DNA from 2 places in the Bacteroides faecis genome. Region 1 is predicted to be linked to the other one. Evidence: riboswitches for the same ligand, from Rfam matches in the RefSeq annotation. Region 1 holds a riboswitch; the other holds the start of a gene.
What was found. Region 1 has a riboswitch for thiamine pyrophosphate ahead of pnuC (nicotinamide riboside transporter PnuC). Riboswitches for the same ligand answer to the same signal wherever they lie in the genome.
Positions count from the first base shown of each region.

Region 1 (7,816 bases):
TTCAATCAGGAACACCGTGTAACCGGTTTGATACATTACTATATGCAAAGCACCGAAACCACCGAAGCAAATGATGAAATTTCATCTATTCCCAAACGTTATCAAGCATTATCTGCCAGAGCTACTTACTCTTATAAAGATGCTTATCTGATAGAAGGAAACGTAGGATACACCGGTTCCGAAAACTTTGAACCGGGCAAACAATTCGGTTTGTTCCCTGCAATAGCCTTAGGATGGATCCCGACCCAATACGAATTTATGCAGAATCATGCAGGATGGCTCAACTTTTTGAAGATCAGAGCTTCTTATGGTGAAGTTGGTAACGATCAGATCGGTGGTGGACGTCGGTTCCCATATCTGACGTTGATTAACTTTGGAGGTGGTAGTCGTTGGGGTTCCAATGGATTGACAGAAAAACAAATCGGAGCCAACAACTTACATTGGGAGGTAGCCAAGAAATATAACCTGGGTATCGACTTCCAATTTCTCAATGATAAAATAGGTGGAACGGTAGATATCTTCAGAGACACTCGTGATAATATTTTTCAGGAAAGAAAAATGATGCCTTCGGAAGTAGGCGTCGTGACCAACCCATATACCAACGTAGGACGTATGCGCAGTAGCGGTATAGATGGTAACATTTACCTGAACCAGAAAATAAACGAAGACAACTCTTTCACGGTGCGTGCCAACATGACATATGCTGTCAGCAAAGTTGTACATTGGGACCAAGATGCGGTGCGCTACCCTTACCAATCGTATAGCGATGTAAATTATGGTGTTATGCGCGGTTTGGTTGCATTAGGCTTATTTCAAAATCAGGATGAAATCAACCGAAGCCCGAAACAGACATACGGCGAAGTACGCCCCGGAGATATCCGCTATAAAGACGTGAACGCTGACGGAAAAATTGACGATGACGATATTGTTCCTATTGCACACTCCAATGTACCGCAAATTCAATACGGTTTTGCACTGGAGTACAGATATAAAAGATGGACTATCAGTGCTTTATTCACTGGAGCAGCCAAAGTTAACTTCTTATACGGCGGTTCCGGATTCTATCCCTTCTCAGGCGGAGAAGTCGGCAACATTCTATCCATCGTAAACGACCCGAAGAATCGTTGGACACCGGCATGGTATTCAGGGGATCCTTCTACAGAAAACCCGAATGCACGTTTCCCGCGCCTGACTTACGGAGAGAATAAGAACAATAACCGTGCTTCTACTTTCTGGCTGGCAGATGGTTCTTACCTGCGTTGGAAATCATTGGATATTTCCTATCGTATCGGAACGAATAAAGTACTAAGGACAGTGGGCATCAGTGATATGAATCTGCAATTTGTCGGACAGAATCTGGCAGTATGGGATTCAGTGAAACTATGGGATCCGGGACAGGCATCTAAAAACGGCGCCGTATATCCGCTACAGCGTACCTTCTCTTTACAGTTAACAGCTACGTTCTAATTGAAAACTATTATGAAAAAGATATTAAAGAAAAGCCTTCATATTCTATGCACGACACTGGGAATCATCCCGTTCATGCTGACTTCATGCAACTATCTGGCAGTTGATGAATACTTTAACGACCTGACTCCACTCGACTCCATCTTTGCCAGACAAGATTATCTGGAGCGTTATGTGTGGGGAACTGCGGCATTAATGCCCGCTCAAGGCAACTTGTTTTCCGGTTCCTACGGTCCTTACGAGACTGCGGTAGATGAAGTCCTTCTGTCATGGCAGAAAGCTGAGTACGCCGGTACCTACTTGTATGCAGACAAAATTACGCAGAACGATTCTTACTACAACATGTGGGGACAATACTACAAAGGTATCCGTAAGTGTAACACTATCTTCACCCGCATCGATGAATGCAAAGACCTGAAAGGATTGGACAGACGTGAAATTATGGGTTTGACTCATTTCATGAGAGCTTCCTTCTATTTCTATCTGTTGGAGCTTTACGGACCGGCAGTCATCCTTCCCGAAGAGCCGCTGTCGGTAGATGAAAACATTGAAAACTTGTCATTCGAACGTAACACGTACGATGAATGTGTGGAATATATCTGCAAAGACCTCGAAGAAGCTTACAGTCTACTGGACCCGACGCGCCCGAGCACTCAGTTCGAACGTCCTACCAAATATGCGGCAGCCGCCCTCATGTCACGTGTCCGGCTTTACCAAGCTTCCAAGTGGTACAACGGCAATCAATATTATGCCGACTGGACCACTTCCGACGGACGAAACATGATAGCCCAGCAATATGACCCGGTGAAATGGGCGAAATCAGCTGCTGCCTCCAAGAGAATTATCGATAGCGGTATTTACTCATTATACACTGTACCCAGCGATGAAAACACGTATGCATCCTCTCAGGCGTCACAAGCGGAATTTCCGTTAGGAGTAGGAGGAATCGATCCTTACCATTCGTATATAGACATGTTCAATGGAGAAGCACTGGCTGTGAAAAACCCTGAACTTATTTATGCTACTCCCTTGAACAACAACATCATTTCAATCGCCTTCCCGTTGAAACTGGGAGGATGGAACGGCTTAGGAATCACTCAGAAACTCATAGATGCCTACTACATGAAAGATGGAGAAGATTATGTGCAACAACCTGATTATTATGAAGAAGCGGGTACTGTACCTACCATCGCCACAGGATATGAGCTGAGACCAACCGTTGCCAAAATGTATCTGGACCGCGAACCGCGTTTCTACGCATCTATCGGATTCTGTGAATGTTTCTGGCCCGCAACTTCGGTAACAGGAACCGAAGCTCCCAACGTGACTAACTTTACAGCAGGATATTACGTGAATGGCAACTGTGCAAAACAGGCTGCCAATCCAGAAGACTATAACTTAACGGGATATACTCTAAAGAAATATATCCATCCGGAGGATAACTGTACCAGTCATACAGGTGCTAAAATAAAACCGAAAACATTCCCTGTATTCAGATATGCGGAAATACTGTTGAACTATGTAGAAGCATTGAATGAACTGAAAGGAAAACCGGAATATACGGAAGCGGCAGATAACACCACTTATCATGTTTTGTATAATCCGGAGGAAATCATGTACTACTTCAACATGATTCGTTACCGTGCCGGATTGCCGGGCATCACCCTTGCCGATGCCGCCGATCAAGTGAAGATGCGTCAGTTAATCATCCGCGAACGTATGATCGAATTTGCGTGCGAAGGAAGAAGATATCATGACCTGCGTCGTTGGGGACTAGCAGAAACAGAAGAAAACAAACCGGTACAAGGTATGGACGTTACCAAGAAGACGACCGAAAGAGACCAATTCTATACTGTTGTCAATGTAGTTCATAAGTATGCATTACGCAGCTTTGACAGGAAGATGTACTTCTATCCTATTCCGAGAGCCGTATTGGATAAAAATGCCAAACTGAAACAAAATCCAGGATGGGACGGATTCGGAGATTGGTAACTTTCCCCTTTCCATCATATAACTGATTATTAATCATATAAAATTGAACATATAATGAGATCAATATACAAACTAGTGGTCTGTTCTTTATTAACGCTCTCCATCACTTCTTGTGAAAAAGACCTGCTTGACAAAGAACAATATCAGAAAGAAATCTACCTGATCGGTGCTTACAACCGAGTATGGACCACAGAAGTAAGTTACAGTAACGAAGAAGTGAAAACTTATTTCACGGTCAGCAGTTCCGGTACATTAGCATTAGACCGAGATGTGAACGTAAAAATGAAGATCAACGAAGAGTTGGTAGATATTTACAATAAAAAATACTGGACCGTTCTGAATGAGGACAAATATTATAAATCACTGGATACTGATTTATATTCCATTCCTTCTTTGGAGAATACGGTAATCAAGCACGCTGAAGGTATTTCCGCCGAAGTTCCTGTGTTGATAAAGACAGCAAGTCTGAAGATTGACCAGTCATACGTCATCCCCGTCGAAATAGAAAGTACAACAGGATATCCGATAAGTACATCCGGGTGTAAAATGTTGGTTCTATTAAAATTAAAGAATGACTATTCGGGCAATTACCAGATGAGTGGACATACCACTTTAGAAGGAGAAACTCCGAAGACGATTCAGAAGCCTAAAACGATTAAGCCTACCGGAGTCAACACCGTCAGACTATTCTATGCCATGAACAACGAGAGCGACGAGAAGGCTGATATCCAAACGGGTACAATAGAACTGACCATCACGGATCAGATAGTGGAAGGCACTAATGATGTGAAGAAAGTTTCGGTCAAAGCATGGGATGCTGAAAACGGACCGGCAATTGTCGACTCAGGAGAAAGTACCTACAACACAACCGCCAAAAAGTTCAGCCTCAAATATACAATCGGTAACACGATATATGAAGAGCAACTGACTAAAGAAAAAGAAGTTTTATAATACACGACAAATGAGTAGAAGAGGAGATTTCACGGCATCACAAAAATGCCGTTGAAATCTCCTCTTCGTTTTTTAACGGAAGACTTGTTTTTACATGATTCCTTGTTTTCCTTCTGCTAAATTCGTAATTTTACCGCCGATTCACGCAATAGGGGTGCCCTAACATGACAGGCTGAGAACATACCCATAGAATCTGATCCGGGTAATGCCGGCGTAGAGAACGAATAAATAAGCAAATATGGAAATGAATTATCTGGAGATATTCGGTACGTTTATTGGCATTATCTACCTGTGGCTGGAGTATCGCGCCAGTATCTATCTGTGGCTGGCGGGCATCATCATGCCGGCCATTTATATCTTTGTTTATTACGACGCAGGACTGTATGCCGACTTCGGCATCAACATTTACTATCTGATAGCTGCCATCTACGGATGGTTCTTCTGGATGTGGGGACACCGGAAAAAGAAAAGCCAACTGACAACTGACGGGCAAACGACAGAGAAACCGAAAGACCTTCCGATTGTACATACCCCATGGAAATGTTACCTGCCACTGCTTCTAGTGTTTATCGTGTCTTTCGTCGGCATTGCCTGGATACTTATCGAATACACAGACAGTAACGTTCCGTGGCTGGACAGCTTCACAACAGCGTTGAGCATTGTCGGAATGTGGATGCTGGCACGCAAATACATTGAGCAATGGTTTGCCTGGATTCTTGTCGACATCGTCTGTTGCGGACTATATATTTATAAAGATCTCTATTTCACCTCCGTATTGTACGGACTTTACTCCATTATAGCTATCTTTGGCTACTTCAAATGGAAAAAATTAATGAGCATACAATGATAAACGAACACTATACACACGAAGCCGTGATACTTGCCAACGGCGAATATCCTGTCCATCCACTCCCTTTACAAGTTTTGGCAGATGCCAAATATGTAGTTTGTTGTGATGGAGCCGCCAACGAATATATTTCGCGTGGACATACTCCTGATATAATTATAGGAGACGGAGACTCGCTTCTACCAGAATATAAAAAGCGTTTTTCTTCTATTATCCATCAAATTCCGGATCAGGAGACGAATGATCAGACCAAAGCTGTTCATTATCTGCAAAGTAAAGGCATACGGAAAATCGCCATCGTAGGTGCTACCGGCAAACGGGAAGACCATACATTAGGAAACATCAGCCTACTCATGGAGTATATGAGAAGTGGTATGGAAGTACGGATGATAACTGACTACGGTATATTTATTCCTGCACAAGATACACAAACTTTCGCTTCACATCCCGGACAGCAAGTCTCTATTATCAATTTCGGTGCTAAAGGATTGAAAGGAAAAGGATTGGTTTATCCTCTTAGTGACTTTACTAATTGGTGGCAAGGCACATTGAATGAAGCTATAGCAGAAGAGTTTAGCATTTATTGCACGGGAGAATATTTAGTATTCCTCGTAATTTCTGATTATCTATAATATTTATTCATTCCTGTACGATGCCGCACTTTTACTATTTAAAAGTGACAGAATCGTAAACAAATGGAAGGATGACATTACCTTTCATATTAAGGCATCCATACTTTCCTGCTTTACAGGCAGGAATATTCCCATTTTTATCAGGCCATGATATCCAGTCGAACTTAAAAGGAATAATTACTTCACCCTTTATATTAATGACACCCCACTTCCTCCTATATTCTGCAGAGAACATTATGCCATCTTCCCAACATATCATATCCGTATATTTTAAGGGCACAAGAATCTGATTGTTCAAATCAACAATTCCCCATCTTCCAGAATACTGATATTTTTTCCCTTCCTTGAAACCAATATTTACAGCAACCGTATCAGTTCCGATATATTGGATATTATCATATATCGGAGGAATAATAAACTCATCTATATTGTTAATTAATCCACATTTTGCTACAACAGGAGAATTATCTTCCGTAAATACAGAATCTTTTACCCACACAACAGCTTTCCCATTGATAAAAGGATAGGTATCGATAATCATCATTTCTAATTATTTTGAATTGATCCATTCCATTGCTTCCGGTATTTGTTTTGTTAGAAACTCATACCATTTCCCTGGACTAAAATAACAAGACGAATGCTTCATAAATACAATATTAACACTATAGTTAGGGTTCATATTAATGGACATTTTCCTTGGGTAAACTCTATTAATTTTTTCTAATATATCAATCTCTGAATATTGAATCTTATATTTGGCCATCGTGCTTTCAAACAGCTGCGAAGACTCTATCCCAACAAAGATACAATCAGTAGGATGTAATATATCGACAATTTTCAAAAAGAGTTCCCAAGCTATTTCATAATCATCAAGATTGGGACGTTCCTTAGGTGCAGTGGTATAATCCAATTGTCTTTGGATAAAATTATAATATGCAATTTTCGACAACACCAATTTATCTTCAGAAATTATCCCTCGGTCACATAATGCCTCCATTAAATTAGGGTAGGTTCTATTACACCATGATTTATCTACCAATACTTCATACAAACAATTTCTCGTATGATATTTATCTACTTTTACCTCCTGTTCCCTCAGTTTTCCCTCATCTTCAATATCTTCGTCGATGTAATGAGATTCTCCTACAATTAAAATCCTACGTTTACCATCCTCATAGTCCTTACCTACCCAAGGATACCATGTCAGATTCTCAATCTGATTAAATTGAGAGTCGTATTTTACTTCAACAATTTGATCCATATTAACTATTTTAGAATAAAATATCCCATTTGTGTTCACTTACAAAGCTACTAAATCCATACCGGTTTTGCAATAAATCAAGTCACAAAAAATAGAAGTATTTGATTCATTTCCGCACAGAAATGAACTGAATTATAAATTGAGGATTAGGCACGGATTACACGGATTTCACGGTTTTAGTGCTATGATTACGTAAAACAACCGTGTTAATCCGTGTAATCCGTGCCTAAATATATTCTTTTCCGATTCGTAATGAAGCATAATAACAGATCGACAACGTATACACAGACAGACAAGTTAGTAAATATGGAGTAATTGATCAGCCCTGATTCCAATATCAGTTTCAACCGTTGGAACAAAGTGTTTCATGCCTTGAAACTAAAAGTTTCATTACTTGAAACCATTTGTTTCAAGGCATGAAACTCTTTGAAGATACACTACAATGAGAGCAAAAACAGCTTTCAAATCATTAGGAGGGATATAGAATTTAATTTTTGTTCGATTCAGAGTATAATAAATCCGCTGTTACCTAAGAAGATATACACTTATAGGTAACAGCGGAAAATCTATTATTTCTAAGGATATTTGCTTGAGCAACAGGATCAAATAGTAAGCAGATACTTCTTGAAGTCTGCAAATTCCTTCGTCATTGGCAAGCTCTTCTTC
Region 1 covers NZ_CP081916.1:263,554-271,369, forward strand. Annotated here, with positions in the region: gene K6V30_RS01570 (SusC/RagA family TonB-linked outer membrane protein) at 1-1,467, shown strand, start outside; gene K6V30_RS01575 (RagB/SusD family nutrient uptake outer membrane protein) at 1,480-3,459, shown strand; gene K6V30_RS01580 (BT_3044 domain-containing protein) at 3,514-4,410, shown strand; TPP riboswitch at 4,551-4,647, shown strand; gene pnuC (nicotinamide riboside transporter PnuC) at 4,649-5,257, shown strand; gene K6V30_RS01590 (thiamine diphosphokinase) at 5,254-5,889, shown strand; gene K6V30_RS01595 (WG repeat-containing protein) at 5,924-6,433, opposite strand; gene K6V30_RS01600 (hypothetical protein) at 6,440-7,150, opposite strand; gene thrC (threonine synthase) at 7,753-7,816, opposite strand, start outside.

Region 2 (7,816 bases), 2.6 Mb from region 1:
GTTCTATCAACGTATCCCGATAGATTTCCCAACTAAGATCCTCGACTACGCCGTTCACTTTTTCAAGTGCCTGATAAATAGGTACAGTACCCACCGGCACCGGACAGTTACGGATAATCCACTCACGCGTCTCATGGATATTCTCTCCGGTGGAAAGGTCCATCAGCGTGTCACCTCCCCATTTACAGCTCCACAAAGCCTTTTCCACTTCCTCATCAATGCTGGAAGTCGTAGCCGAATTTCCGATGTTCGTATTGATTTTCACCAGGAAGTTACGACCGATAATCATTGGTTCAGCTTCCGGATGATTGATATTGGCCGGGAGTACCGCACGGCCTTCTGCTATTTCCTTACGGACAAATTCGGGAGTGATATGAGTCTCGATTCCGAGCTCTTCACAGTTCATATTTTCCCGGATAGCCACATATTCCATTTCCGGAGTGATAATGCCTCGTTTGGCATATGCCATTTGGGTGATGGCTTCTCCTTTTCGGGCACGGTAGGGAAGGGCGATGTGCTCAAAACGAAGATGGTCCAGACTCTTGTCGTCCCGTCGCATTTGCCCGTATTCCGAAGTGATTTCGGGGAGTTGTTCCACATCGCCACGTGACACAATCCACTCTTCACGTAAGCGTGGAAGTCCTTTTTTAAGGTCGATGCTCATTGATGAATCGCTGAACGGTCCGCTGGTATCATATACATATACTTCCGGATTTGGAGTCACTATTTTTTCGTCTCCTTCGAAGCTGGTGCTGGGCACTTGTTCTACTTTCCGCATGGCTACACGGATATTCGGATAGAGCTTGCCCGGCAGATATACTTTCTGAGAGCGGGGGAATTTTATTTTTTGTTCCATGAATTTTTTATTCTAGTATGATAAAAAAGTAGTCAATTAGACATTACTCATTGCTTATTACTTATTCATTCAGAAATGCGGTTAAAGGCGAACTCGCTTCTGCAACAAAGTTGTCGGCCTGCATGCCCAGACCTGCTTCGTATGCCCGCCTTCCGGCCTCGGTAGCCGCTTTGAAAGCCAGCGCCATTTCTACCGGATTGCCTGCTACGGCGATAGCTGTGTTCACCAGTACGGCGGATGCTCCCAGTTCCATTGCTTCGGCGGCATGACTGGGCGCACCGATGCCGGCATCTACCACAACAGGGATGCCTGCCTGTTCGATAATAATTTGCAGGAATTCTTTAGTCTGCAATCCTTTGTTGGTACCGATGGGGGCACCAAGCGGCATTACAGTAGCTGCGCCGGCTTCTTCCAACCGTTTGCAGAGTACGGGGTCGGCCTGACAGTAGGGCAGTACTATAAATCCCAGTTTGACAAGCTGTTCGGTAGCTTTTAATGTCTCGATAGAGTCGGGGAGCAGATAGCGGGGATCAGGATGAATTTCCAGTTTCAGCCAGTTGGTTCCGAATGCTTCGCGTGCCATCTGTGCGGCAAAAACAGCTTCTTCTGCATCGCGTACCCCCGATGTATTGGGCAGTAGCTGAATATTCGGATGAATAATATGTTTCAGCATATCGTCTTCTTTGTCATCCATGTCGATGCGTTTCATAGCTACAGTTACCATTTCTGTGCCCGATGCCAGAATAGCTTGTTCCATTACTTCATTGGAATTGAACTTTCCTGTACCCAGGAAAAGGCGGGAGTCAAACTCACGGCCTGCAATTACTAACTTTTCCACTTTTCTCTTCTTTTATTTGATTATACATTTGACGTAATTAATAACTCTCCAAAATTCTGCGTGTCTCCTCTGCCGGATCTTCCGCCCGGAGAATCGTTCCGGAAAGTGCGATTCCGTTTACTCCGGTTTCGAGTATGGCGGGTATATCCTCATAGGTGATTCCTCCGATAGCTACTACCGGGAGTTCGATATTCGCCTCCTTCATCTGAGATAAAATAGCGGTATAGCCTTCCAGCCCCAGAACAGGGCTCAGGTTTTTCTTTGTAGTAGTGAACCGGAAAGGACCGATGCCGAGATAATCTGCTCCGGCACGATAATGTTGTACGACGTCTTCGAATGTATTTGCCGTACCACCGATGATAAATGATTCTCCAAGCAGTTGCCGTGCCTCATCGATAGGCATGTCTTTTTTGCCCAGATGCACACCGTCCACTTCCAGCTTTCTGGCAAGTTCGACGTGGTCATCCAGAATTAAGATCGCTTCCTTCTCTTTGCAGAGCGGTTTTAGCTGGAGGGCAACCGCTTCCACTTCTTCGCACGGAGCTTCCTTCATGCGTAGCTGTATCCACTTGCATCCCCCTTCGAGTGCCATGAGTGCCGATTCGAAACAGGTATACCGATCGGTCTGGTGAGTGATAAATTGTAGACTGACCATGCTTTTACCCTCCACAAGCCGCTTTGATGATCACCAGGTTGTCATTCTCCTGCAACGAAAACTTTTCCCATTCGGTGCGCGGAATCATTTTGTTGTTTACGGCAATCGCGATGCCTTGTACCGGAAGTCCCAGTTGGGCTGCCAATTGTGTAAGGGTAGAAGCGGGAGTCATTTCCACCTCTTTGTTGTTTACTTGTACTTTCATTGTCCTATCAGAGTTAATAAGTTGAAAGTAAATACAAAGAGCGTGCTTATATGGAAAGGCGATAAGAAGAAACACAATCCCTACGTCAGTGCTAACTGCCTCAGGTTCCTAGGGTATAATCTCAGCCCCTCTTGGGGCACCCCTTTGTCTTTACGGGAGCAAAGTAAGCGAAAAAGAAACAGATAAACACCAAATCATCCGATTTTTTTTCATTTTTCTTCCGATTCCTGCTTTTTGATAGGATGGGAAAAGACAAACCGTGCCCCGTTCTTATAATTCTTATCGATCCAGATATCGCCTCCCATACGTTGTATGGTCAGTTTGCAGATCGCCAGTCCCAGGCCTGTTCCCTGCACAAATTCGTTGAGCTTCTCAAAACGCTGGAATACCAGTTCCTGTTTGTCCTCGGGAATTCCCGAGCCTGTATCGGTCACGGAAAACAGCATACACTGGTCTTCCTCATCTATTTCATAATCCAGCGTAATGCTTCCGCCGTCAGGAGTAAACTTCAGTGCGTTGTTCAGCAAGTTGGTAATGACCTGCTGCAAGCGTAACGGATCGGTGTAGAGCATATAAGGTTCTTTCGGCATCCGGAGTCTGATATCTATATCCTTTGTCCTGTTCTTTCTGGTCAGCGTAATCATGTTCTGACAATGATTGACCAGTTCGCACCATTCATACTTGAACAGCAGTTTGCCGGATTCCAGACGCGATACGTCCAGTACATCACTGATCAGTTGCAATAATAACTCCGAATTGGTCTGAATGATGTCCGCATACTCTTTTTGCTCCTCTGTTGTCTCTACGGTATCAATCAGCAGGCTGGAAAAGCCGACAATAGCGTTCAGAGGTGTCCGTATTTCGTGACTCATGTTCGAAACGAAGGCACTTTTCAGCTGATTGGCTTCTTCGGCACGCTCTTTGGCGTGACGAAGCGCGTTTTCTGATAATTCCAGTTTCTTTTTATCTTCCCTCAATTGTGCTGTTGTCTTTTCGAGGTGGTTCTTCAGAATCTTTGTCCGGTAATAATAATACAATGAGATGAACAGTCCGCCTATCAGCACAAGAAATGTAAGCAGAATAAACTGAACTTCCGTGCGATACGCCTGGAAGAAAGGTATCGGCTGGTTGATGACAAGTGAATTGAACGGTAGTTTCTTGTCATGGAATCCCCATTCTTTCAGTTTGTTGGCATCAAACTTATATTTGTTGGGCAATAAATAGATATTACTGATGTTTTCTTCTCCCTTGTCCAGAAATAGATAAGCCTGTTCAGCCATGTTTTGCCCTATTCCGGCATATTGAGGCACATATCCGCCGATAGCCCAGTAACCGATTGCGGTGGCAGTCATACTGAATACGGGAAGTGAAGGATTGGCTTTGGAGAAAGCATATACGGAGTTATTCATATACGTGATACCCCGGCTGTCAATTCTCCAGATACCTAGCAGCATCACAGAATTCTTCGGTACTTTGCGCAATTGGTTGACGGCTGCATCGAGGGTGTGCGTACGGCCATCAATGTAGGTAGTCGACAATTCAGGGTAACGTACCATGTTCTTTTTCACCCAAGCTTGCTCGGCAAGTCCGTTGTAAGTATTGTCCGAGATGAACACCAGATGCTCCATGTCCGGATAGAAACTTCGCATCATTTCGATATCTCTGTCAATGTCATATTCATATGTATTACAATATATTACATTGTACTCTTTCATCCTTTCCGTTAAGTCGATGCTTGGAGGATCATAAGTCTGTATATGGATGGAATCTTCCGGTATGCGGATACCGTTGCGGGTTGCCATAGCACAAAATACGGGAAGCTGTTTGTACTTCTCATCTTCGAGATGCAGGAAGCTGCTCCACGCTTCGCCTCCCAGCAGGATGACCAGTTTCGCATTCGGGTGTTTATCCAGAATATTGGTGAGCGTTTTTTTCCACTCCCTGGCTTGATTGAGGTCGGTAGCATTCATGTTTTCTACGATGGTGGAATACTTTCCGCCCAGCAGACGGTACGTTTCTACAAATGTGTTGATATTATCGTAAGTATATTTGGTATCAGAATTGTAGGACGTGACAAAAAGTATCTCCTCCTTCGATTCTTCCGGAGTAGCCGCATTGCTGAAGAAGGGGAGCAAAAGTAAGAAAATAACATCGACAATGCGCCATTTTTTATTTTTCTGCTGAAGTGTCATAATTGTCTGTTTTGGGTTCGGCTGTTGCAAAAATACAACTTATACCTTTGAAATACAATAGAATGTTTAGGTTTTGTGCCGGAAAAAAGGTCGCTGTGAAATTCACAACGACCTTTCCGATAGTATAGCTTAGTTTAATTTTAATGAGTCCGGTTACATTCTTTTTTCTACCACGTCCCAGTCGATGATATTCCACAGGGCGTTCACGTGGTCGGCACGGCGGTTCTGGTAATCCAGATAGTAGGAGTGTTCCCACACATCAAATCCCAGAAGTGGTTTCAGTCCGGCGCGTACGGGATTACTGCCGTTTCCTTCTTTGGTAATATGCAGTTTACCGTTCTTGTCTACTGAGAGCCAAGCCCATCCTGACCCGAATAATCCGACTGCTGCTGCATTGAATTCTTTCTTGAAGTTTTCAAAGCTGCCGAAATCACGTTTGATAGCTTCTCCCAGTTTGCCTGCCGGTTCCTTTTTCGAAGGTTTCGGAGCGAATTGGAGGAAATATAAATTGTGATTCAACACTTGTCCGGCGTTGTTGAAGATAGCTCCGTCCGGGGCAATGGCAACGATTTCTTCTACCGTTTTACCTTCATATTCTGTTCCGGGAACAAGGCTATTCAGATTATTTACATATGTTTGCAGATGTTTTCCGTAATGGAAATCTATAGTTTGCTGACTGATTACAGGTTCCAGCGCATTGTTTGCGTAAGGAAGTTTTGGCATTTCGTAAGTCATGGTCATAATTATTAAAGACATTAATATAGTATTCATATTGTCAAAACTTTAATTGGTTTTGTTATACTATAGTAACAGCCGTGAGCCGTAAAAGGTTCACGGTATTTTATTTTTATTTATAAATGTACTGTATGCGCTCCACTTGTTGCGGGTTGTCATGGTTCGTCCGGCATACCCACTGCCCGGTATTGTCATATTCATAATAAGAGTCCCCGTCGATCCGGTTGCCGTACTCATCATAGAGGCAAGTCAGGCATCCGGACGTTTTCTGGCTGTTGCCGAAGATACGTTGGTAGACGATTCGGGTGAGATAACCGTATTTGTCATATTCATACAGTTCTTTTTGCGAAAGGAGCTGGTTGGGCGAATTGACAAAGAGTATATTCTGGTGCTGTGATTCGGTCATTTTGCCGTTATCATCATATTTGTTGACTGTGTATCCTTCCAGTTCCCCGTTCTTGTTGTACTCTTTGCATTCCGTCAGCAATCCCTGTTTGTTATAGCTACTGACGGTATATCTGCCGTCCATGTATTTGAGGGAGTCACTTTCGATGCTTCCGTCGATACCGATGCGGCGTGTCCGGCGGTAGAAATCCGTTTTGGTTTTGGGGTTTGTCTTCACTTCGAAGATGCAGTGGCCTTGCGGGTCGTATAGCCTGCTGGTTTGTACTTCGTTGGCAGGCTGCCCGTTCTTTTCGGTCACGGATAATACGGTGGTAAGCTGCCCCTTATCGTTATAGATGTAGCTCGTTGTAATGTTGCCGGTGCTGTCGGTTTCGCAGCATTTCGTCAATCTTCCCTGCGTGTAATATTTCACGGCAGTAGGGGTCGATACAATTGCTTGCAGAACGAATGGTGCTCGCAGTGCGTTGGCTTGGTCACGAAACTCCTTGTATTTGTGCGTTTTGAGAAACTCTTGCAGTAAACCGAGCGATTCAGAGTTGACTATTGCCGGCTTCAAGAGCTCAAAGTCCGCCTTTTCACTGAGATATTCAAGATCGTTCAGGTGAGTCCGGGTGCCGGTGGCCAGATAAGGTGTATTTTTATAGTCATCAATAATCTGCCGGATGGCGGTGGCATTTCCTTCTTTTTTCAGGCTGTCGATGCGTTGAAACAGGAAGTCGTCGTATAAGGTACGGACTTCGGCAAGGTAGGGGCGTGGACCTCTCGTTTGATAATATTTCTGCATTTCGGGGTCCTCAAAGAAAGCTTTGAAGTTGGCAGGAGTCGGTGCGGCTTTCACCAGTTGGTAGAGCCGTACGTTTTCGGAGGCGTTGACTTGTGCGATGAATTTTCCGTCGGGATACTCCTTGACATAAGTCCGGTAGATGGCAGGCGAAGGAGTTTTGAGCATTCCTTCCAGCAGTGCTACCTCACGGAGGTTCTGTAGCCTTTGCAACATGGAGGAATCAGCCGGATATTCGGTGGCGTGAATGCTGTCCAGCAGTGCCCGGCTGAAAGGAATCTTGTCTTTTGAGGCTTCCAGCAAGCTGATGATTGACTGATCCGCCTTTTCCCGTATGTTGGAAAGCTGTATCTTTTCCCCTTCACAGATTCCCGGAAAATAGCTTTGGGCGGCTTTCTCGTAGCAGCCGAAGTAGAGGGTGGCTGCCTGCTCGCTTTGTTTGTTCCAGAGATCGTTGAGCACATCCATTAATGATAACTCTTCGGCATAATATGCCTTTGTTTCGTCATCCAGTTTTTCCCGGTTCTTCTGCCATTTGTCGGCGTCGTTGTCGTTCAGATACCTTAGCAGCTTTTCCATGCGGCTTTGCTTTTGCGCCATTGCCTGCTGTGGTATACAGGCGACGAGGCACAAGCATAAAATAAATGATAAAAATATACTCTTTTTCATTGCTTTGAGTGGTTAGGTTAAATAGTTAGTGATGAAAAATCATAAAAATATCTTCATTGTCAAATGAATGTTATACTTTTGTCGTATTGAAACAAATTTGAATGCCAAGGGTTTGTTAAAAATCCTCATTGTTTTTATAATGCTGTTATGAATACCAACTATATAGAGGAATTAAATGAGAGTCAGTGTGCAGCAGTGACTTATAACGACGGTCCTTCGCTGGTGATAGCCGGTGCAGGTTCGGGAAAGACACGTGTCTTGACTTATAAAATTGCCTATCTGCTGGAGAACGGCTATCAACCGTGGAACATCCTGGCACTGACCTTTACCAATAAGGCAGCGCGTGAGATGAAGGAACGTATAGCCCGCCAGGTAGGTATGGAGCGGGCGCGCTATCTGTGGATGGGCACTTTCCATTCCGTCTTTTCCCGCATTCTCCGTGCCGAAGCACAACACATCGGATTCACCTCCCAATTCACC
Region 2 covers NZ_CP081916.1:3,916,000-3,923,815, forward strand. Annotated here, with positions in the region: gene thiC (phosphomethylpyrimidine synthase ThiC) at 1-856, opposite strand, end outside; gene K6V30_RS15220 (thiazole synthase) at 918-1,694, opposite strand; gene K6V30_RS15225 (thiamine phosphate synthase) at 1,732-2,349, opposite strand; gene thiS (sulfur carrier protein ThiS) at 2,354-2,554, opposite strand; TPP riboswitch at 2,615-2,708, opposite strand; gene K6V30_RS15235 (sensor histidine kinase) at 2,764-4,746, opposite strand; gene K6V30_RS15240 (superoxide dismutase) at 4,900-5,517, opposite strand; gene K6V30_RS15245 (hypothetical protein) at 5,594-7,336, opposite strand; gene K6V30_RS15250 (ATP-dependent helicase) at 7,484-7,816, shown strand, end outside.
Region 2: another riboswitch for thiamine pyrophosphate. It lies ahead of thiS (sulfur carrier protein ThiS); the one in region 1 lies ahead of pnuC (nicotinamide riboside transporter PnuC).